4 regions of the Brevibacillus parabrevis genome follow, and region 3 is predicted to be linked to each of the others. Evidence: riboswitches for the same ligand, from Rfam matches in the RefSeq annotation. Region 3 holds a riboswitch; each other region holds the start of a gene.
The links. Region 3 has a riboswitch for cobalamin ahead of nrdI (class Ib ribonucleoside-diphosphate reductase assembly flavoprotein NrdI). Riboswitches for the same ligand answer to the same signal wherever they lie in the genome.
Positions count from the first base shown of each region.

Region 1: it holds a riboswitch for cobalamin, as region 3 does, so the genes downstream of both, IRJ17_RS22560 (ABC transporter substrate-binding protein) here and nrdI (class Ib ribonucleoside-diphosphate reductase assembly flavoprotein NrdI) in region 3, are expected to answer to the same signal.
Region 2: it holds a riboswitch for cobalamin, as region 3 does, so the genes downstream of both, IRJ17_RS09080 (energy-coupling factor ABC transporter permease) here and nrdI (class Ib ribonucleoside-diphosphate reductase assembly flavoprotein NrdI) in region 3, are expected to answer to the same signal.
Region 4: it holds a riboswitch for cobalamin, as region 3 does, so the genes downstream of both, IRJ17_RS07965 (ABC transporter substrate-binding protein) here and nrdI (class Ib ribonucleoside-diphosphate reductase assembly flavoprotein NrdI) in region 3, are expected to answer to the same signal.

Region 1 is NZ_CP064090.1:4,906,849-4,912,706, forward strand. It holds gene IRJ17_RS22550 (heme ABC transporter ATP-binding protein) at 1-146, opposite strand, end outside; gene IRJ17_RS22555 (FecCD family ABC transporter permease) at 143-1,180, opposite strand; gene IRJ17_RS22560 (ABC transporter substrate-binding protein) at 1,228-2,265, opposite strand; cobalamin riboswitch at 2,565-2,774, opposite strand; gene IRJ17_RS22565 (M24 family metallopeptidase) at 2,792-3,883, opposite strand; gene IRJ17_RS22570 (ABC transporter permease) at 4,069-4,962, opposite strand; gene IRJ17_RS22575 (ABC transporter permease) at 4,981-5,858, opposite strand, start outside.
Region 2 is NZ_CP064090.1:1,913,114-1,918,971, forward strand. It holds gene IRJ17_RS09065 (spore germination protein) at 1-602, opposite strand, end outside; gene IRJ17_RS09070 (GerAB/ArcD/ProY family transporter) at 592-1,692, opposite strand; gene IRJ17_RS09075 (quinone-dependent dihydroorotate dehydrogenase) at 1,840-2,931, shown strand; cobalamin riboswitch at 3,083-3,278, shown strand; gene IRJ17_RS09080 (energy-coupling factor ABC transporter permease) at 3,427-4,191, shown strand; gene IRJ17_RS09085 (energy-coupling factor ABC transporter substrate-binding protein) at 4,188-4,472, shown strand; gene cbiQ (cobalt ECF transporter T component CbiQ) at 4,469-5,260, shown strand; gene IRJ17_RS09095 (energy-coupling factor ABC transporter ATP-binding protein) at 5,265-5,858, shown strand, end outside.
Region 3 is NZ_CP064090.1:4,152,120-4,157,977, reverse strand. It holds gene mnmA (tRNA 2-thiouridine(34) synthase MnmA) at 1-353, shown strand, start outside; gene IRJ17_RS18800 (hypothetical protein) at 373-705, shown strand; gene IRJ17_RS18795 (ACT domain-containing protein) at 740-1,252, shown strand; gene IRJ17_RS18790 (alpha/beta hydrolase) at 1,366-2,187, opposite strand; cobalamin riboswitch at 2,361-2,558, shown strand; gene nrdI (class Ib ribonucleoside-diphosphate reductase assembly flavoprotein NrdI) at 2,713-3,072, shown strand; gene nrdE (class 1b ribonucleoside-diphosphate reductase subunit alpha) at 3,059-5,143, shown strand; gene nrdF (class 1b ribonucleoside-diphosphate reductase subunit beta) at 5,193-5,858, shown strand, end outside.
Region 4 is NZ_CP064090.1:1,666,136-1,671,993, reverse strand. It holds gene IRJ17_RS07980 (class I SAM-dependent methyltransferase) at 1-748, opposite strand, end outside; gene IRJ17_RS07975 (ABC transporter ATP-binding protein) at 763-1,530, opposite strand; gene IRJ17_RS07970 (FecCD family ABC transporter permease) at 1,550-2,605, opposite strand; gene IRJ17_RS07965 (ABC transporter substrate-binding protein) at 2,634-3,800, opposite strand; cobalamin riboswitch at 3,951-4,148, opposite strand; gene IRJ17_RS07960 (winged helix-turn-helix transcriptional regulator) at 4,303-4,671, opposite strand; gene IRJ17_RS07955 (alpha/beta fold hydrolase) at 4,781-5,575, shown strand; gene IRJ17_RS07950 (NAD(P)H-dependent oxidoreductase) at 5,615-5,858, shown strand, end outside.

The DNA.
Region 1 (5,858 bases), 750 kb from region 3:
TAAATGCTTTTGAGCAAAGTCGACTTCCCGCTGCCATTCGGCCCGATCAGCCCGACGAACTCACCGGAGCGGACCGTCAGACTGACGTTGTGCAAAATCGTTTTGTTTTCCAGCCCGACTGTAATGTTCTCCACATTCAGATTCATCGTCCGCTACCTCCGAAAGAATAAGAACTGCGCAGCATCAGCCAAATAAAGAACGGGCCTCCGCACAACGCCGTGATGATCCCGATGGGAAGTTCCTCCGGGGCAAAAGCAAGCCGGGCAATCACGTCCGCCCAGATCAGAAAAATCGCTCCCAGCAAGGCGCTGACGGGCAAGACGCGTCGGTGATCGGAACCGACGATAACCCGCACGATATGCGGCATCATCAAACCGACAAATCCGATCGCTCCGCTGATCGAGACGATCACTCCCGTGAGCAGGGCCGTAATGACCAACAGCAGCTTGCGAAATTGCACCGTGTTGACCCCAAGCGTCCCGGCAGACTCCTCGCCCATCAGCATCGCATTCAACGAACGATACTGCGCCAGCAGCACGATCAGACAAATGACCACGATCAATGTCGGGATGGTCAAATACTCCCACTTGCCGCCCGCGAGACTGCCGCTCATCCAGAACAACACCGAGCGGATGCCGTGTTCGTTTGGCGCAGAGAAAATGATCAGACTCGTAATCGCCGACAAAATCGCAGAAATGGCAATCCCCGCCATGAGCAAGCGCACGGTCGAGTTTTGCCCGCCGATTCGCGACAAAGTAAAAATAAGCAGGATCGAGACAAGCGCCCCTGTGAAAGCGCCAAACGACAGGGCGAATTGTCCGTACATGCTGAATGCTCCGAACAAAATCACCAAAGTCGCTCCAGCCGATGCTCCCGAGGAAACGCCTAATATGTACGGATCTGCCAGGGAGTTGCGAACGAGAGACTGAATCGCAACCCCCACAACAGATAGACCAGCCCCGACAACTGCCCCCAACAGGACACGGGGAAACCGAATATCCCAGATAATTGTCTGCTCTCCTTTTGACCAATCCACTTCGATCCACTGGTTGGTCAGCGGAAGATTCGATAAGGCAATTTTCCACACTGTCGCTGGTTTGATTTCCACCGAGCCGAGTGTTACCGCAAACGTAATCGAGACGAGCAACCCGATCAGCAGGGCAACGATGATGAAGGGCATCTTGATCTTATGCAGGGCCGTTCCCTCCTTAATTAAGCAGCCGTTCTTTATTTGAATTTATCCGGGTACAGTCCTTCGCCGAGGATTTTCAGCGCGATCGGTGCGCGTACCCCTTCGGAGGCTGCGGACAGTGGCAATACAATCAAACGTTTGTTTTGAATCGCTGGCAAGTCAGCCAGTTCCTTTTTGGCGAGCAAAAACTCTTTCTTCTGATCAATCGTTTTGTCGCCGTAATCCACGACAACGATAACGTCAGGCTTGCGGTTCACGACTTCTTCCCAGCTCACGGTTGCCCAGCCTTTTTGAATGTCGTCAAACACGTTTTTGCCGCCCGCCGCCTTGATCAGGGCAGTCATGTAGTTGTTTGCAGCTGTGAACGGCTGATCTTCTCCGCTATCGTACACAAACACGCTGAGCGGCTTGTCCACGGTACCGATTTTGCTTGTCGTTTGTTCCATTTCCGCTTTCATTTTGCCAATCAGTTCGTTCGCCTTGTCTTCCACGCGGAAAATGCGGCCGATGTTTGCAATGTCAGCGAATACGTCGTCAATAGTCGGGCCCGGCTTGTTGGAAGACTCTTGCAGGTACGATTTGACCCCTGCTTTCTCCAACTCCTCCATCGAGCCTACACCTTTATCGCCAAAGGCGCTTTTCCAGCCTGCATACACAAAGTCAGGGTTGGCAGCCATCAGCACTTCTTTCGTCGGGTACTTGTCGGACAGCACAGGCACTCTGTCGTAGTCAGCTTTCAACTCAGGCAAAATTTGATCGTCCAAATACGCAGTCCCGGCCATTTTGTCAGCCAGACCGAGAGCGAGCATAATTTCCGTCACGTGCTGGTTCATGGTGACAGCGCGTTTTGGTGCTTCCGGATAAGTCATTTCGATGCCGTTGTTGACGATTGTCACTGGCTTGTTTTCGCCAGCGGCAGGCTGGGCAGCTTGCTCCGAGCCTGGCTTGGTAGCAGCTTGTTCAGGAGCTGCCGGTGTTGCGGAACCACACGCAGACATGAGCAGCATGATTGCAGTCACAGACGCGAACCAAAATCCTTGCAAGGCCTTCTTTTTCTTAGGTGTTTTATTCATTTGTTTTGTTACCCTCTCTTCTTTTCATGTTCTCTGTACGATGAAAACAATTGCTATGCAAATCGTAATTGTTACGAATTACATCTACACTATACGGAAAGCCGCTCCGTTTGGCAATACAGGAAATGGCATCTCCCCCTCTCCACGTGTTGCTGCCACGATGATACCCATAGAAAAAAGCACCTCCCAGTTTTCCAATCGGGAGGTGCTCGACATACGCAGACATATCTATAGAGCCAGCGTTTGTGGAGCGCCTTTTCTAAAGATTGCTTCTACATCTGTCCCATCCTCGTGGGTCGATTGCAAATGATCTCATGGCAGGTCTCCTGGCTCACGAATCAACATGCCTAGTTCCCTTCCCATTTTTCGTCTCGCGAAAAACAGTGGTTGCTGCGTACTAGGCACTCCTCGTTTACAGTGGCGGGACCGCGCCGGATTTTCACCGGACTTCCCTATTAAGCTGGCGGAACCAAACAATTCCAGCCAGCACCATCAGATTCATATGAAATTGTGTGTTTCGTGATCGTTAGCCAATCACAGTCAGTTGTTTCGGGAACTTGCTCAATACTTCCACGCCTGATTCGGTTACGAGCACATCGTCTTCAATGCGCACGCCGCCTACTCCCGGTACGTAAACGCCTGGCTCGATGGTGAACACCATGCCCGGGCGAAGCGTTTCCTGATTTTGACCATGTACGGACGGATATTCGTGCACATCCATGCCCAAACCGTGTCCCAGTCGGTGCATGAAGTATTCGCCATAGCCTCGCGCGGCAATCAAGTCGCGAGCGGTCTTGTCGAGATGGGCAAAAGTCACGCCTGGACGAACCTCTGCAATCGCCGCCTCATTCGCCGCAAGCACTGTCTCGTAAATTTCGCGCAGTTGTTCGCTGACTTCCCCGACGGCAAACGTGCGGGTAATATCCGAAACGTAACCATCAGCTGCTACGCCAATGTCAAACAGCAGCAAATCGCCTTCCTGCACCTGGCGCGAACCTGGCGTTCCATGCGGCAATGCCGATTTTTCGCCTGCCAGTACCATCGTGGAAAAGGATGGGCCATCTGCTCCCAGACGCTTCATCTGAAATTCCAGTTCCGCGACAATCTCCATTTCGGTCTGACCGACTTTGAATTTTTTCAACGTCTCGCCAAGCGTATCTTCGATCAGTTGAACCGCATTTTTCAAACGGGCAACTTCATCTGCCGATTTGATCAGGCGCATTTCACGAAGCGGTTCTTCCACATCGGTGTAGCTCTGCGCACCGACGGCTTGTCCCATGGCTTCGAAGCGTTCTACCGTCATGTGGCTTTTCTCGATGCCCAGCTTGGACAAGCCCGCTGGCAACGCCTGCTTGAGAATCTCGTACGGATTGTCCGTATCCGTATGTGTAAGAATCGTCTGAACAAACGATGCTGCCACCGCCGCTTCCCGATCAAGGGCAGGCACAATCAGCGAAGGCTCGCCTTGGGCCGGAATGATCAGCCCCATAAAACGCTCGTGCGGATCAGTAAAAAACCCGGTCAAATAGTAAACATGCTTGGGAGAAGTGATCAATACCGCGTCTAACTCATGGTTTGCCAAAAAATCGTGCAGCTTCGAAATACGCTCCTGGAACAACTGCGTCACCTTCTCTTTCGACAATATTCTACCCCTGAGAATACCATTTTCCTGCCTAAAAAAGAAGAGAGAAGCGGAAAATTCTCTCATGAATCCTCCAGCATATGCCCAAAGAAAATAAGCCAGCAGACGCGAAAAAAGGGGCAGCCTGGACGCTTGTGTCCCTACTGCCCTTCGCACTACAACTAATTTTTCATCCGTGGATCAAGCGCATCCCGCAAGCCGTCGCCAATCAGGTTGAAGCCAAGTACGGTCAACATGATCGACAGTCCGGGAAAAATAACCGTCCACGGCGCTTTTTGAATGTATTGACGGGAATCGGAAAGCATTTTCCCCCACTCAGGCTCCGGTGGCTGCGCACCGAGTCCAAGGAAGCCGAGTGCCGCCGCTTCAATGATCGCAGTAGCAATCCCCATCGTCCCTGTCACGATGATCGGAGCCAGGCTGTTCGGCAAAATGTGCTGCATAATGATCCGGGAATCTTTCATCCCGATCGCGCGCGCCGCCATGACGAACTCTTCTTCCTTCAAGCTGAGAACCCGCGAGCGAACCAGACGTCCAAAAGTCGGAATGTTGATAATGGCAATCGCCAACAGCGCGTTTTGCAAAGACGGCCCCAAAATCGCGACAATCGCAATCGCCAACAGGATGCTTGGGAACGCCAGCATAATATCAAAAATGCGGGAGATCAGCGTGTCAATCCATTTGCCGTAAAATCCGGCGAGCAAGCCGAGAATCGTTCCGGCGACGACCGAGCCGATGACGGAAAAGGTGCCTACCCACAAGGAAATGCGCGCCCCGTACACGACGCGGCTGAACACGTCCCGCCCGTTGTAATCCGTTCCAAACCAGTGCTCCCCCGATGGCGGCTTGTTTTTCATGACCAGCTCGCCTTCATCGTAAGGATACGGCGCGATCATCGGAGCAAACACAGCGACCGCCACGAAAAACAGGATAATCGCCAATCCGACCATCGCCAGCTTGTTCTTGCGCAACGCCCTCCACGCTTCCCGCCAAGGAGAGACTACTTCTTCATCTTTTACTTTCCAGGTCACAGTCTGTACGTGAGTTTCTGCCATATCTCCTTTGTCCCTCCTCTAGCGGTATTTAATGCGCGGGTCAATGTAAGCATACAGAAGGTCGACCAAGAGATTGATCAGTACGAAAATCGTAGCGATCACCAAGATGCCGGACTGGATCACCGGATAATCCCGGTTTCCGATGGCTGTGAAAATGTAGCGGCCGACGCCGGGCCAGCCAAAAATCGTTTCGGTCAGCACCGCTCCCCCCAGGAGCAAGCCTGTTTGCAGACCAATCACCGTCAACACGGGAATCATTGCATTTTTCAATGCATGCTTGTACACGACCCAGAACTGCGCCAAGCCTTTTGCCCGGGCTGTTCTGACGTAATCCGCACGCATCACTTCCAGCATGCTCGATCGGGTAATCCGGGCGATAATCGCCATCGGAATCGTTCCGAGAGCCACTCCGGGCAGGATCAAATGCTTGACCACTTCCCACAGCTGATCCCACTGTCCAGCCATAATCGTGTCCAGTATATAGAACTGCGTAATGGCCTCTACAGGATTACGCGAATTGTCGCGACCAACGGATGGCAGCCATTTCAGTTCTTGCGCAAAGAACCATTGCTCCATCAAACCTAGCCAAAAGATTGGCATTGAGACACCGATCAAGGCGATCAACATCGCACAGTAGTCAAACCAGGAGTTTTGCTTCCACGCAGACAAAATTCCTGCGTTCACTCCGATAATCACAGCGAAAAGCATGCTGACGATCGTCAGCTCGGTAGTAGCGGCCAAATACGGCCCGATTTCTTGCGTGATGCTTGCTCCGGAATGCAGGGAAACTCCCAAATCTCCGGTGATGATTTGCTTCAAATAGTCAAAGTATTGAATGTACCACGGATTGTTCAAGCCTAAAACTTCCCGTAAATCTTCAATCGCTTTCGGACTTG
Region 2 (5,858 bases), 2.2 Mb from region 3:
CGATTGTCGCTCAGCATTTTTTCCAACAGCGCGCTGTTCAATATTTTTTTGTTTTCGCAGGCAATCAGCCGATCGCGAATCATCTCAAGCAGGTCGGGAGCGGCAGTGTCTGTCAAATACAACAGAGCAACCCGGCTGCGGGAGCGGGTGCCGAGAATGAACGGCTCATAAGCGAGGGTAATCGTTCGCATGCGTTTGCGGATGAGGGCCACATTGGTCGACAAATCCTCCACGAAGCCGTCTCGCGGACCTTTGATGGAAATTTCCGTGTTGGCTTCTTCTGTCCCCCGCTGCGGCCGATTGGAAATATCCCAGGAAAAAGGCGGCGAATCCCCCAAAAAAATCAGCAAGTCTCCCGCGAAGAGCCGTTCAGTCCACAGCTCCGGATTGGTGAACAAAGGGACGAGCGGAAGCGAGCGCAGATCGCCAGAATTTACGCAGTGCTCCAATTGAGGCAAAGCCGTCTCCTGCAAATGCCGTACGTCCGCCAAACCTTCGCAGTACAGCATGAGCACAGACTGATCGTTCGGGGTGACAGCCCGCAGGAAGACGACATCAGCACAATGCGCAAATCTATCACGCAGCTCCTCTTCAAGGGTCATGGCTCACATCCTCCAATCTGGTTGGTTTTCGCAGCGACAGCAGGAACAAGATGAGTGTGACGACTACCATAACCAGCAAGTAAAAAGGATAGTAAATCTTCGAGAGAAACGTCACGAATTGCATGTCGCTGTAAGGAAGACTGGTCAGGGCGATCATGCTGGCGCCAAGGACGAACATGACGTATTTTCTTTGCTTTTTCGTGCGCAGGACGAGCAGCTCCCCGAGCAGCAGCAAGCAAAGCGTAATGCGGATAAACGACCCGGACAGCCACTGAAAAATCGAGAAAAACTCCATGTTCTCGATGTCTTTGCCGATCGTCAAAAGCCGCCATTGCTCAAAGGCGGGAAACCGCTGGCGCGTCGATTCCACAGGCCCGAACTCGGCGATGGCTCCTGTAAGCGGACTGAGGGTCAGTACCAGGACGATCGCGATCATGATGATATAGTGGACGGCGCGAAGCGGTTTGCGAATGTGGTGTTGCAGCAAAAGCAAAAGGAACAGCTCGGTAAATCCTCCTCCTACAAACACCATGGCGTGCAGGGTGGGCATAAGCCCGTTTTGGAACAGCGGCAAAAGCTGGGTATAATCTTTTTTGGGAATGTTGCCAAACGCGACGAACATGCCCAATAACGAAACGGCAGGCAGCAGGATGCCGGAAGTAATGCCGACAGAAGCTATGCCGCCGTAAGAGGCGAACACGCACAAAATGATCAGGGCAAGCGCTGTCACCCATTCCGGTGTCTGCGGCAAATAGTTGACGGTAGTCCATGTTTGCGTATCGATTAAATTGACGAGGGCCATCAAGTACAGGCAAAGGATGATCGGGGCGAGGAGCAGATGCCGGACGGTTTTTCCTGATCGCAAAAGAAGCCACTGGGACAGCGACATCTGCTTGATCCGTCTATTGATGAAAAACAGGGCGTATGCCCAAACGGCAAAGGGGATGGCGCCAATAATGACGCTCAGCCAGGCATCGCGCCCAGCTTTGCTGAGCAGCAGAGGAATAAGGGTAACATGGTTGGTTATTCCGATTGAGAGCATCATGACCATGATCGCTTGGCCAATCCCGATTTTTCCGTCTGCTTTCATGAAACATACGTCCCCTTTTAAATCGCTGGTTTTGTTATAGTTTGTCTGCTCGACTGGAAATATGTATCGCGTATAAAGGTTAGCCCACGAGAAACAAAGTGTGGTATTCTACAATGAGGTAAAAATGGAGTAAGGAGTGCAGCCGGGATGTATAAGCTCATAAGAAAATATCTGTTCCAGATGGATACGGAAGAGATTCATGAAAAAACGGTTGGTGCCTTGAAGCTGATGGAAGATTCTGCTCCGGGAAAAAGCTTGCTCAGAATGATGTTCCAGTTGAAGGACGAGCGTCTGGCGACAAAGCTGTGGGGAATGACTTTTCCCAATCCGGTAGGACTCGCCGCCGGTTTTGACAAAAATGCCGAAGTGTATCATGCGCTCGGTGCGCTCGGGTTCGGCTTTGTGGAAATCGGGACTTTGACGCCGCAGGGACAGCCTGGCAATCCGAGGCCCCGCTTGTTCCGTTTGCCTGAACACGAAGCAGTGATCAACCGAATGGGCTTCAACAACCACGGTGCGTATTTGGCTTCGCAGCATCTGGTAGATTACGCTTATTCCGATGTTCCGATCGGGATCAATATTGGCAAAAACAAAGTCACTCCTAATGAGGAAGCGGCTTCTGACTATATCAAGTGTCTGGACATGCTCTATGCGTACGGCCATTATTTCGTCATTAACATCAGCTCGCCGAACACGCCGAATTTGCGCGACTTGCAGGAGACAGAAAGCATGCGCCAGCTGGTGCGGGCGATACGCGAGAAAGCGGCTGAGCTGGAAGCGCGCGGCATTCAGAAAAAACCGATTTTGCTCAAAGTAGCTCCAGACATGTCTGACGAGCATATGCGCGATGTCGTGCAAGGGGCTGTGGCGGAAGGCATTTCCGGGATTATTGCCACCAATACGACACTGTCGCGGGAAGCTGTTCAAGGGCATCGGTACGCCGAGGAAGCGGGCGGTTTGAGCGGAAAGCCGCTGACAGAGCGATCGACAGCGTGGGTGAAAGAGATTTATCAGGAAGTCGGAGGCAAAGTGCCGATTATCGGTGTCGGAGGCATTTTTACCGGAGAAGACGCCTATCAGAAAATACGCGCGGGCGCCAGCCTGGTCCAGGTTTATACTGGCATGATTTATCAAGGGCCTGGCATTTCGAAGCAGATCAACAAGCAATTGCTCAAGCTGATGCAGCGGGACGGTTTTTCCCACATCAACGAAGCGGTTGGCGTGGACGCGAAAGCGTAGAATCAAAAACGTAGAACCAAAAACAAGGCTCGTGCAGTCAATGACATTCGCCAAAAGGTCATCGGTTGCAGGAGCCTTTTGATAATAAGCTTTACGCTGGATTGGGCGATTGAGTATAATAATGTAGGACAAGCAAGAACTGTCAAACAATTGGATATTGTCGGCAATAGGTGCCTTTGTGTGCATGAGCACGAAGGGTAACAGGGAATCGGGTGAAAGTCCCGAGCGGTCCCGCCACTGTAATCAGGGAGTTCTCTTTGATGAAGTTCCACTCATATTCATATGGGGAAGGACAAAGAGCGCATCGATCTGAAAGCCAGGAGACCTACCTACTTGCCACACCCTGGAGACCTTCGCGGAAAGGAGCGGTGAATACGGAGCAATTGGACAGAAGTTCATGTCTATTGTTTTGTGCGCATACCTCGTCTGCTATCGGATGGGGCTTTTTTGATTGGAAAAAACGGTAAAAAGAACAGCAAAGGAGGAGAAGTTGCCTTGAATCGATCACGCTTTGTCTCGACCTGTTTATTGATTGCGGGCTTTGTTCTTTACTTTCTCGTAAATGAACCGCAAACTTCTTACGCGATGCACATTATGGAAGGGTATTTGCCGCTGTCGTGGGCGTTGTTCTGGTGGGTAGTATTTATTCCGTTCTTCATTCTTGGCATTCGTTCGTTAAACAAAATCGTCAAAGAACACCCGCAAATGAAGCTGCTTATTGGCGTATCAGGTGCCTTTGCTTTCGTGCTGTCTGCTTTGAAAATTCCTTCGGTGACGGGAAGCAGCTCCCATCCTACCGGAACAGGACTTGGGGCGATCATGTTCGGCCCGTGGGTGATGTCTGTGCTGGGCAGTCTGGTGCTGTTGTTCCAAGCCTTGCTGTTGGCGCATGGCGGATTGACCACGCTTGGCGCCAACGCCGTTTCGATGGCGGTTGTCGGGCCGATGGTGGCTTACGGGGTGTACCGCCTGATTGTCCGTGCCAACGGAGGACAACGTTTGGCTGTCTTCGCTGCGGCAGCTCTTGCTGACCTGGCGACTTATGTAGTGACATCTGTTCAGTTGGCGCTGGCTTTTCCGGCTGAGTCTGGCGGGGTATTGGCTTCTTTCGCCAAGTTCGCTGGCATTTTTGCCATCACACAAATTCCGTTGGCGATCAGCGAGGGGCTTCTGACCGTGCTCGTCTGGAACTGGCTTCAATCTTACAATGCAAAAGAGCTGGCGGAGCTGCGCTTGCTGAAACGGGAGGAATCGCTGTGAAAAAAGGAATGAACTGGCTGCTGCTCCTGGGTGTCGTCGTGCTTGCGATCGTGCCGTTGCTTTTGGTGCAGGACTCGGAGTTCGGCGGAGCGGACGGAGCGGCAGAGGAAGCGATCAAGGAGATTGCCCCTGCGTACGAGCCGTGGTTCCAGCCGCTGCTTGAACCGCCAGGAGGCGAGACGGAGAGCTTGCTGTTTGCCGTGCAAGCGGCATTGGGAGCGGGCATTGTCGGCTATGCGATGGGCTTGTACAAAGGTCGGCTGGATAAAAACAAAAAATGAACTGGCAGCAGCTTGACTCTCTTTCGTATCAAAACCGTCTGAGATTTTTGCCGCCGGAACACAAGCTTCTGTTTGCGAGCGCGTTGATTTTGCTCGTTTTGACAGGACATGAGTGGTTGCAAATGGCGATTTGCATTTGGATGGGAGTATGGGTGATCGGATATGCCCGTATTCCCGTCCGTTTCTATTTCGGATTTCTTCTTTTGTCTCTCTCGTTCTTTGTTTTGGGTTTGCCTGCACTTCTGCTGGAAGCGACAAGGGCGGAGACAGCTCCTGTGACTCAGATGGCAGTGGCGTGGCATGTCGGCCCTTATTTGATATACGTTCCAATGAGCGCCATCAGCAAGGTGTGGGTGCTGTTTTGGCGAACGATGGCCAGCCTTGCCTGCTTTTCCTTTATTTTGTTTACGGTGCCGTTTGCCGAGATTTTGCAGGTGTTGCGCAAGCTGCGGCTTCCGGTCATCGTTACGGATTTGCTGATGATTATGTACCGCTTTATTTTCGTGTTGCTCGGCGTCTCCCATCAGTTGTGGATTGCTCAGCGCTCGCGTGGCGGACACCGGGGATTTCGCGCGACGATGCGCGACATCGGCGGTCTGGCTGCCCAGCTGTTCGTCAGGGCGATGCGCAAATACGATGCGTTGTACAAAGGGATGGCAGCCAGAGGCTTCGGGGAAAGCTTGCAAGTGCTTTCTTTGCACAGTCATTCCCGCTCCAGACGATATGAATGGGAGTCGATAGCAGGCTGTGTTCTGCTGATTTTGCTGGAGTGGTGGACAGGGGGATAATGCTTTGACATCATGGCTGTTGGAATTTGCTGACGTGCACTACGCCTATCCGGGTGGCCGCGGCCCTGTGCTGCGCGGACTGTCCCTGGGCATTCCAGAAGGGAAAAAATGCGCGCTGCTCGGACGAAACGGTTGCGGCAAATCTACTTTGTTTTTGCACGGGAACGGGATCATCCAGCCGCAGCAAGGGCAAGTGAGCTGGAAAGGGACGCCGCTCAGCTACAAACGCGCTGCCTTGCAGGAGATGACGCAAAAAGTCGGTCTTGTCTTCCAGGACCCGGAGCACCAACTGATCGCCAGTACCGTAGCGGAGGATGTATCCTACGGGCTGTGCAACCGGAACCTGCCGGCGGACGTGATTCGCCAAAAGGTACAGGCGATTCTTCAGGCGTTCGGGATGACCGAGCTTGCTGACGTGCCGATTCATCACCTGAGCCTGGGGCAAAAGCGTCGACTGGCTTTGGCCGGGGTCATGGTGCTGGAACCGGAGCTGTTGCTTTTGGATGAGCCTACGGCGTATCTCGACCGCTATCAGACGCGAAATCTTTTGCGCGAGCTTGATGCGATTCACCAAAACGGGACAACGGTGCTAATGGCG
Region 3 (5,858 bases):
CGAGCGGTCAACCGTGGTTTGTCGTGGACAAGGATCTGGAACGCAACGCACTGATTGTCGGGGAAGGCTCCGATCATCCCCGCCTGTACTCAAGCAGTCTTTTGGCGACAGACGTGAGCTGGGTTAGCGCCAACAAGCCAACCGGATCGTTTGTCTGCACCGCGAAGTTCCGTTATCGTCAGCCGGATCAGCAAGTGACGGTACACGTGCAGGAAGGCAACACCGTAGAGGTCGTTTTCGCTCAACCGCAAAAAGCCGTTACTCCTGGACAGGCCGTCGTCTTCTACGATGGCGAAGTTTGTCTCGGCGGAGGAACGATCGACAAGGTGCGTTCGATAGATAAAGAGAATTAATATACGGGGGAAGCGCTTGGTGGATGCAACGAAAAAATCCAAAGTGATTATCGTTTCGTTTTTGGCGGGAGCACTCCTCTTGGGGTTTCTCGCTTACATGGGAATGTCGGCTACGAGCAGTGAGCACATGGCGACGATCCAGGCTGTCATCAAGGAAAAAGGCGGCGTGATTGAACCGGGCGGCGTGACCGCTGTTCCTGCCGATGAAAGCCCTTTTGCCAAAAGCGGAAAAGGCAATACGATTTACCGCATTGTGTACAAAAAGGACGGGGAAAGCCTGACAGCTTGGTACCGTTCCGAAAACCATTCCTCCATCATCAAAGAGCCGGAAGAGTGGATTCTTCCGAAATGAAGGATAACCTTGACTGGGAGAGTGAGGGCATTACATGACCCAATACGCTGGACTTCGTGAGTTGGCCCAATTGATTAGCAGACTGGAGCCGCAGCTTGCAGGGGCAACCTTGAGCATTTTGGCCCATGAAAACAAAGAGCAGATCGCGTCCTTGCTTCTGGAAGGGCTGGGCAGCGGCGTTTCCGTGCAAAACAGCTCAGGTGAATACGCCAACCATTTGGCGAATTTGCGCGTGGGCGCGAACAAATATACGTTCGCCCAGGACTGGCGCGAGGTGTACATCAGTGAGATCAATTACTGCGCCTGTCGGATTCCGCCGGGCGGTCACGGTCTTTTGGTGCACCATACCGACTATCCCGGGGTCATTTACGACGTATCCCGCAAACTGGCTGACCACGAAATCAATATTTCCAAGCTGAACGTGTCGCGCGAGCAAAAAGGGAAGAACGCCCTGCTTGTTTGCGTCACGGATGAAGAGATTACGCCAACAGTTGTAGCGGCGATTGAAGAGCTGCCGCAGATCAACAAGGTGTTGTCCCTCCAGTAAGCCGAAAAAGAGCAGAAATGCGTGCATGACCGCTCATATGTTTCGTATGGGCGGTTTTTTGCGTGCGTGGAGCGGTTGTTGGCCGGTTTTGGGAAAAGAAAAAGCTGCCCTGGTTAGCAGGCAGCGGTTTTGGAAGCGAAGCGGATCGCGTGGCTGATCAGGACGTGCAAGACAGAGGTGTGATTTTCGTCCGGGAATTGACGGAACGTGGCTTGTATCTGACCTGTGCCGAGAGCGGACAGCCTTTTTGCCATGGCCTCAGCTTTGACGTTGACGTGGAAGCGCCCGTCGTTCTCCAGTTCCCCGATCGTCAGGAGCGCTCTGACTTTCAGCTCGTCTGTAAGCCGTTCAGGCAAGCGCCGCTCTTCTTCGAGCAGGACGCTTTCGTTCCAGTGAATGGACGGGCTGCCGGCGATATAGCATTGGTACTCGTGCGGCCGCGTCAACAGGGCGTGCAGCACCAGCAAGCCGCCGAGAGAATGACCGAAGATCGTCTGGCGGGTACGATCGATAGGAAAATCTTTTTCGATAGCAGGCTTCACCGTTTTCTCGATAAACGAAAGAAACCTTTCGGCGCCGCCCATTTCCGGCCATTCTCCGCCGCGCGGATGAGCGGGCAGCTCGTCTTGCGGAACGACATGCGTGAAGTCGTAGTAGCGGGACGGATGGAAAGGCGCTTCCGTCGGATAGCCGATGCCGACGACGATGGCTGGTTGCACGCCTGTTTTTTCAGGAGCGCGGCATTGCAGGCGAATGGCTTCGGTCATCGTGCCGAAAACCGAGTTGGCGTCCAGCAAATAGATGACAGGAAAGCCTGTTGGCGGCGGGGCTGTGTCTGGCGTGCTCACAAATAGGTGGAACGTACGATCGTTGTATGTTATTTTTCTCGTTTGGGAACGGGGAATCGCTACTGCCTCGTAAGTCGTACTGTCCATCATGGGTCACTCTCCATTCGTCCGTAGGCGTCAACTTTTATGTACACGAAACCTATTATATGGACGAAAACCAGAGATTGGCAATAGAGAAATGAGAGAGATTATCACTACGAAAATTGAACATGCCAAGCTTGACTCCTACGATATATTGAGGTAAAGTAAGTTTTACCAACTACATATTGATGCGGACAGGTGTTTACCACGCTATATTTGGTAGACTTAATAGGGAAGTCGGTGAGATTCCGACGCGGTCCCGCCACTGTGATGAGAGAGTTCCATTTGCTTGTGATCGCCACTGATTGAGCCAATCGGGAAGGCCAAATGGAGCAATGACCCCAAGCCAGGAGACCTGCCTGACTGCAAGCACTGTGTAACCTACGGAAGATAGGGAAGTGTTCGAGCGCTCCATTCGTTTGTCATGCTGAATGGATACGATGGGAATCATCATGCGCATTCGACATTTTGGCGTCGAATGCGCTTTTACTTTGGCTAAAAAGTATACAATTGCAGTAAAGGATGAGGGACATGATAATCGCTTTTGATTCAAAAACAGGAAACGTGAGACGATTCGTAAACAAAATCGATCTGCCGCGCGTGGAAATCGATCCGGAGATGGTGCTAGACGAGCCGTTCATCCTGGTGACGTACACGACAGGCTTCGGGCAGGTGCCAGAGAAGGTGGACCGTTTCCTGAAGCGAAATCATGTCTATTTGCGCGGAGTGTCTGCCAGCGGCAATCGCAACTGGGGCACCAGCTTTGCCAAAAGCGCAGATACAATCGCGATCCAGTATGGCGTTCCGGTGATTTCCAAGTTTGAATTGTCCGGTACCGGCCGTGACGTGGAACAATTTACGAGTGGGGTGGCAGCAATTGCGGCACATTGAATTGAACAACCAACTAATGCAGCGTGGAAACGACGGGTTTTACCAATTGGAAAAAGACAGAGAGGCAGTCGCCGTCTTCATGGAGGAAGTGCAGGCGAAGACCATGACCTTCAACAGTGTCAAAGAGCGGATGGACTATTTGATCCAGCATGATTTTTATGAAAATGTGTATGAGGACTACACCGTTGAACAGGTCGACGAAGTTTTCCGACTGGCGCATGACACTGGTTTTCAATTCGCGTCGTACATGGCCATCTCCAAGTTTTACAAAGACTACGCTCTGAAAACGGACGACAAGTCCACGTATTTGGAGCAGTACCCGGATCGGGTAGCGATTGTTGCTCTCTCGCTCGGCCGCGGAGACTTCGAGCTTGCGAAGCGCCTGACTGTTTCCATGATGGAACAGCGTCTCCAGCCGGCTACACCGACATTCCTCAATGCAGGGAAAAGCCGCCGCGGGGAAATGGTCTCCTGCTTCTTGCTGGAAATGGACGACTCCCTGAACTCGATCAACTACGTGCTCGGAACTTGCATGCAGCTCTCGAAAATCGGCGGCGGCGTAGCGGTCAATCTGTCCAAGCTTCGCGGGCGGGGAGAGCCGATCAAAGGCGTCGAGGGCGCAGCCAAAGGCGTCATGCCTGTACTCAAGCTTTTGGAAGATGCGTTTTCCTACGCCGACCAGATGGGACAGCGCAAAGGCTCCGGGGCAGCTTATTACAACATTTTTGGCTGGGACATCAACGAGTTTCTCGATTGCAAAAAGATCAACGCTGACGAAAAATCGCGGATCAAGACATTGTCGATCGGCCTGATTGTGCCGAATGTGTTTTACAAGCTGGCAGAGGAGAACAAGCCTCTGACCGTGTTCGCTCCTTATTCGGTCTACAAGGAATACGGCGTTCATCTGGATGATCTGGATCTCGATCAGATGTACGACGAGTTGGTCGCAAACGAGCGCATCAAGAAAAAGATCGTCATGAGCGCCCGCGAGATGCTTACCAAGATCGCGATGATCCAGATGGAATCGGGCTATCCGTACATCATGAACAAGACGAATGCGAACAAAAACCACGCGCTCAAAGATATTGGAGCGGTCAAAATGTCCAACCTGTGCACGGAAATTTTCCAGTTGCAGGAGACTACCACGATCACGAATTACGGCGAGGAAGACATCATCCGCCGCGACATCAGCTGCAATCTGGCTTCCCTGAACATCGTCAACGTGATGGAGCACAAAAAAATCCGTGAATCCGTGCGCGAAGGCATCGAAGCGATTACGTCCGTCAGCGATGTAACCCGTGTGGAAAATGCGCCGGGCGTGCAAAAAGCGAACCGCGAGCTGCACTCTGTCGGATTGGGTGCGATGAACCTCAACGGCTACCTCGCGAAAAACAAAATCGCGTATGAGAGTGAAGAAGCAAAAGATTTTGCCCGCACGTTCTTCATGATGATGAACTTTTACTCGCTGGAGATGAGCGCCGAGATTGCCAAGGCAAAAGGGGAAACCTTCATGGGCTTTGAGCAGTCGGAGTACGCCAAGGGCACTTATTTTGACAAATATCTCGCAACCGATTACCGTCCGCGTACGGAAAAAGGCAAGCAGCTGTTCGAGGGCGTGCACATTCCGACGCCAGAGGACTGGGCTTCTCTCAAGCAAAAAGTGCAGGAGAACGGGCTGTATCATGCCTATCGTCTGGCGATTGCTCCGACACAGAGCATTTCCTACATTCAGAATGCGACATCGAGCGTAATGCCGATCGTGGAGCATATCGAGACGAGAACGTATGCGAACTCGACCACGTACTACCCGATGCCGTACTTGACGCAAGAGAACTATTTTTACTACAAGTCTGCCTATGTGATCGACCAGTTCAAAGTCATCGATCTGATTGCCGAAATCCAGGAGCATGTGGATCAAGGGATTTCTACCGTGCTGCACGTCAACAGCAACATCTCGACAAGAGAGCTGGCTCGCTACTATATTTACGCGGCGAAAAAAGGCTTGAAGTCGCTCTACTACACGCGCACCAAGCATCTGACGGTAGAAGAGTGCATTAGCTGCGCCGTTTAACAACAGATGTAGGTCATTGGAACAAGTTGATAGAGAAGAGGAACGCCTTATGAAAGCAGTCAATTGGAACAGGCCGGACGACGATTTTACGATGACGTTTTGGAATCAGAACATCATGCAGTTCTGGACCGATGACGAGATTCCGCTGTCGGACGACAAAATGTCCTGGATGGAGCTGAGCGCTACCGAGCGGGACACGTATAAAAAAGTGCTCGGTGGCCTTACCTTGCTCGATACGGTGCAAGGCGGCGTCGGGATGCCGAAAATCATGGAGCATGTGGACGGATTGCAGCGAAAAGCCGTCCTGGCTTTCATGGGCATGATGGAGCAAATTCACGCCAAGTCTTACAGCAGCATTTTCACGACTTTGGCTGCCACCGAAGAAATCGACGAGATTTTTGCCTGGGTGGAGCGCAATCCGCATCTGCAAAAGAAAGCGGCGTTGATCTCGCAACGTTATCAAAGCATCGAGACAGCGAAAGACTTGTACATGGCGATGGTTGCCTCTGTTTTTCTGGAAAGCTATTTGTTTTACAGCGGCTTCTTCTACCCGCTCTTTTTGGCTGGACAGGGCAAGATGACGAGCAGTGGCGAGATCATCGACCTGATTGTGCGCGACGAAAGCATTCACGGACTGTACGTCGGCGTGCTTGCGCAAGAAGTGTATCAACGCCTCAGCGTCGTCGAGCAGACAGCTGTGAAAGAGGAGCTGTAC
Region 4 (5,858 bases), 2.5 Mb from region 3:
TCGCCTCCGCTTTCTCCCGATCATAGGACGGCTCCATAATCGCGCTCAAATTTTGGCTGACAAACTGCTCCTCCGACTCGTACACGTACGTTTTTTGCAAAGGAAGAATGTTGCAGTTCACGTCAATGCCCAGCTCATACAGCAAATTGGTCAGATGAATATAGTCTCTGCGCGAAAACTTGATTTTGTACCCGAGCTGCTGATGAATATCCCAGTAGTGCGGCTTTTCCGGCCCGCTAGTCATCCCGATCACCGCCAACCGCCTGGCCGAATTGTTCATATTGACCATCGCCTGATCAATCGCCTGCATCCGATAATAGCAGTTCACACCAAACACGACATCATGGACGGGCGGCTCGTACTCTTCCCACTTGGCATGGACAAAGCTCATGTTGGATAGCCCTTTCGCACGCGCCCCCTGCTCCAGATAGCCCAGCACACTCGCGGAACTGTCTACGCAAGTGAGCGACCGCGCTTTGCTCGCCGCCGCAAACGTGTAATTTCCCCATCCCGGCCCAATCTCCAGCACTTCATCGTCTTCCTGAATAAAGGAAAGCAGCTCCCTGCCAATCTCCCGCACATAGTCATCCGGCTCCGCTTCCGCCGTTTTGCGCTGCAAAAATTGATCCCAAAAGCTTTCTTCCAGCTGGTCGTCAGTCATGCGCTCGGGCAGCTTGCCTTCCCAATTTTTCATCCCTTCCATCCAGGCTTCCCTGGACTTCATCCCTAGCCTTACTCCGTAGTACATGTTCTCCCCCTTGCTTATCGCGACTCTGGCAGCGTGGCCGTCAACTTCAGACCGCTGCTGCCCTGCCCGATCTCGACTTTTACTCCGTACACCTGCTCCATATTCGCAGAGGTAAACACTTCCTCCGGCCGCCCGGAAGCATAAATTTGCCCTTGCTGCAGCAAAAACACGCGATCTGAATATCTGGCCGCCAGCTCCAGATCGTGCATGATCAACACGACCAGCACTTGCTGCTGGAGGGCAAGCTGCCGAACCAGCTCCAGCACCTCCAGTTGATGGCGAATATCGAGAGCGGACGTCGGCTCATCCAGCAGCAGTATTTCCGGCTCTTGGGCAAGCGCTCGCGCAATCAGTACCTTTTGCCGCTCGCCTCCGCTCAGCTCGTCCATATAACGCTGCGCCATTTCCGCAAGTTGCAGCCGCTCCATGATTGCTCCCGCTACTTCCAGATCGTGAGCGGTCACGTTCCACTGCATGTACGGTTTCCTGCCCAGAAGCACCGTCTCCAACACCGTTAACGGATAGCCGAAAGCCGTGTGCTGCGGCACGTACCCCAGCGTTTTCGCCAACTCGTTAGCCGAATAGGAGCGAATGTCTCTGTCTTTGATCCAGATCCGCGCTCGTTCCACCGGGATAATCGACGCCATGCTTTTGAGCAAGGTTGTTTTCCCGGCACCGTTTGGCCCGATGATGCTTGCGACCTCGCCTTTTTGCAAGTTCATCTGAATTTGCTTCAGAATCATCTTCGTTCCGTACTTGATCGATAAATCCTTGACCTGCATGTACACCCGACCGTCCTCCTTATGCCCAGTAGTCCTTGCGCTTTTTCAACAGCAAATAGACGAAAAACGGGGCGCCAAACAACGCGGTGATGATGCCTACCGGAATCTCGATCGGAGATAATACCATGCGGGCTGCCGTATCTGACAAGAGCAGCAGCAAAGCGCCCATCAGGCAAGAGCACGGCAGTAAAAATCGATAATCCGTCCCGATGATGATTCTGCTGATATGCGGTGCCACCAGCCCGATGAACCCGATAATCCCTGTGAAGGCAATCGTGACGGAGGCCATCAAGGTAACGAGCAAAAGGCACACCCAGCGGACTTGTTTGACATTGACGCCGAGCGTTCGCGCTACATCTTCGCCAGCGCATAGCGAGTTCAGGTCCCAGGCGTATTTCAGCAAAAGGACAAGCGAGATGATCACGAGCGGCAGCAAAATGTGCAGCACTTGCCATTTCGCTCCCCAAAATCCTCCCATGAGCCAGACAACCAAGTCTTTCAACGCTTCGTTGTTGGAAAAAAACTTCAAACCGGAAACGCCCGCCGAAAACAGTTGCCCAATGGCCACCCCCGCCAAAAGCAGTACGGTCGTCGAGCTGTTTTTGAGCTTGGCGATGCCGTAGACCGCGCCCACAGCGAGACAGCCAAACACAAAGGCATTAAGAGCGATCATCCACTGTCCACTCGAAACGAGGTTGATGCCAAACACACTCGTCCCGGCCACGATCGCCAATGCTGCTCCAAAAGCCGCTCCGCTCGATACGCCGAGCGTAAAAGGGTCTGCCAGCGGATTGCGCAAAATCGCCTGCATAATCGCACCGGCACATGCCAGCGAAACTCCTGTAATGATCGACATGACCATGCGCGGCAGCCGAATCTCGTATACGATGTAGGCGGTCATCTCATCGGAAGCGCGTCCGGACAAAATAGCCAAAAGCTCAGGCAACGCAACTTCTACAGCCCCTTGACTGACTGCGTAAAGCGTCAGCAGCACCAGCAGGAGGAAAAGGCTTGTCAAAATGAGCAGCTTGCTTTTCACGCTCCCGTGATAGATGGCCTGGATCGGTCGCTGCACTGGCTTGCTCAGCGGTTGTCCTTGGCTGTCATTGAACATCTTTGAACGAATAGTGCCAAATGCCTTGGTATGGCACGCCTAACCATTTTTCAAAATACTCTTTGGCATACTGCTCGGGATCGATATCCTGGAATTTATCCGGGTACAAATATTTGGCTAGTTGGAGATTGCCGATATACCGCTTGTCCGATCCGACAAAGTTGGTGTAGAAAAAGTAAATGTCTTTGCTTTGCCCCGCCTTGAGCCGCGAAACAGATGTCGTGCTCATAATATGGCGCAGCGCTTCTTCAAACGGCTTCGTATCCTTCACATTGTAGCCACCCAGCCAGGTGCCGTGCAGGGTAATGACCTCCGGGTTGCGCTTGAGCACATATTCCTCGTCGACCATGATCGTAGTCGACGCCTCCGCCGGATTCCATTGCAAGTCGGCAGCGTCTTTCCCGCCAGCCAGAATCGTCGCGTAGCCTTCCCCTACTCCTGGCTTCCCGTCTAACGACTGGCTGGGGAAAATCCGGTAGCCCCCGTTCGTATTGAGAAATCCGGCTGACAAGGCAAGCACCTGTTTTTTGTCTTCCTCCTTGATGCCCGCCACCCGGTCCGCTAACAGCTTTTCAATCGAATGCTTCCAGGCGAGAAATTCGTCTGCCTTGTCCGATTTATCAAAAATTTTGCCGAGCAGCTTCAGCTCCTCATCCATCTGTTCCGGCAAATAGTTGTTCATTCGCACGACTTTGATTCCGGCTGGCTCCAGCTTTTCCTCCAGCGTCTTGTCGGGGCGATTCGTATAGGCGAAGACGATTTGCGGCTTCAAGCTGATGATTTGCTCCAGATTGATCTGCTTCGTTTCCCCCACATCCGGCTTGCTGTCAAATCCGAGGTACGGGTTATTTTTGACCGTCGTGTCGCCTGTAGCCAGCACGTACTGCTCGGCTCCCAGCAGCTTGATCGCTTCTGCCGTGTTGCGATTGAGCACGACCACCCGCTCTACTGGCAGCTTTACCGTGATCGCAGTCCCTGCGGAATCTTGAAAAGCAAGCTCCTGCTTTTCCTGCGGCACCGCCTGTTCAGTTTTCTGTTCCGCAGGCGTTGACGATGACGGTGAAGCAGCAGAGCAGCCAGTCACGACCAAAAAAATCGTGAGCAGGCCAAACAGCCATACTTTGCCGATCCAGCTTTTCCGGTTCTTTTGCAGCATCGTTTCCACTCCCTATCTTTTTGTGATCAATAGAAAAGCCCCGTCCCGCCGGACGAGGCAAACGTGTAGAAGTAATCAGTCGACATCATGAATAAATAGACACAAGCTGTCGCAGCTTCTTCCTACACCTCACCTTTTCCGCGAAGGATTACGGGTGTGACAAACTAGGTAGGTCTCCTGGCTTTTGGCTCATCGCGCTCTTTCGTCTTCCCCGATGGTTATGCTCCATACCGAGTGACATGTTGGAAAGAGAACTCACCAATTACAGTGGCGGGACCGCTCGGGATTTTCACCCGATTCCCTGTTACCCCTTGCTCTCGCAAAGGCACCTAGCTGCATGCTATTCTTGGCTGATTATACCATTATTTTCATAGGGAGGGGGGACCGTAAAAACAAATCGGCCGCTTCCTTCCCTCTTTTGCCTTCGCCCGAAAAAAATCCGCCGTTCTCAGGTGGTCGTATGGTTGTCGTATGCGATTATGGCCCGGTGCTTTCAGCAGTTTTAGGCAGTCGGCTCCACTTCATCCGCCACAGGCGTGCCAAACTGCTCTCCCCATTTGATCAAGTATTCAATCACGGGACGCAGTGCTTCTCCCCGCTCTGTCAGCTCGTACTCCACCTTTGGCGGAACGACCGGGTACACATGCCGCAGCACAATCCCCGCCTCTTCCAGCTCCCGCAGCTGTTCCGCGAGCATTTTGTGATTCACGCCCATGATGTTTTTCTTCAGCTCACCGTACCGCTTTTTCCCGTTCATCAGTTGGCAAATAATCGTCGTTTTCCATCTTCCTGCAAGAATGGAAACAGACAGCTCGATCGGACACTGAAACTGTTTGCCGTTTATTTGATAAATCACCTGTTGGTTCCCCATGGTTCTCACTTCCCTTTTGGTAAGTATTCAACGAAAAAGTGCGTACTTACTTTTTTACAGTGTATTCGGTAAGATCACTTTTGTAAAACACGATTTCAAGGAGGCCCTCATGGAAAAATTCGTTCAGGTTGGTCCCATAAACGTCGCATATGCAGTAGAAGGAAGCGGACCTGCCGTGCTGTTGATCCACGGTACAGGAGGCAGTTACGAAGGCACGTGGGGCAATCTCGGCAAGGCGCTGGCACCTGACTTTACCGTCATCACCCCCAATTACAGCGGCTCGGGCAAAACGCAAGACGACCGCGAGCGGCTGGAGCTGGACGATCTGGTCGAGCAAAATGTGCAGGCAGTTATGCAGGAAGGCTTTACGCACTTTCATGTCGTAGGCTACTCGCTCGGCGCTGTCGTTGCAGCTGCCATCGCCGCCAAATACCCGGAGCGAGTCCAATCGGTGACAGCGATCGCGGGCTGGGTAGAAAGCGATCTCGCTGTCGCCTATCAGTTCGATCTGTGGCAAAAGCTGTTCCGCCAGGATCGGGAGCTGTTCGCCCAATTCGCCATCCACACTGGCTTCAGCCCGGCGTTTTACAGCTCGTTTCAAACACTGGAGCAGTTGCATGAGTTTACCGCCAATTTGGCTGCGACACTTGCCGAAGGTACTGGCAAACAGGCTGAACTTGACACTCGCATCAACCTGCGGCCTTTGCTTGGCAAAGTCACTGCCCCAGCACTGGCCATCGGCTTGACTTACGATCGCATGGTGCCTGTGGAGCAGACAAGGGAAATGGCCGCTCTCCTGCCTGACGCGCGCTACCACGAGATCGCTTCGGGACACCTGGTACTGTGGGAGCAGGAGGCAGAGCTGATCGAAACCGTCCTGTCCTTTGTCCGTTCTACCCGATGACTTCCCCAAAATAACTTACCTTATCTGGAGGATAACATGATCCAAAAAGAACAGATTTTGCAAGCATACGAAACTAGACACGCCACTAAAGAATTTGCCGCAGACAAAACGATTGCACAAGAAGACTTCGCTTTCATTATGGAAACGGCTCGCCTTTCTCCCAGCTCATTCGGTTTTGAGCCTTGGAACTTTCTCGTCGTGCAAAACCGCGCTCTGCGCGACAAGCTGTCTGTCGTTTCCTGGGGGGCGCAAAAGCAACTGGCTACAGCGAGTCATTTTGTCA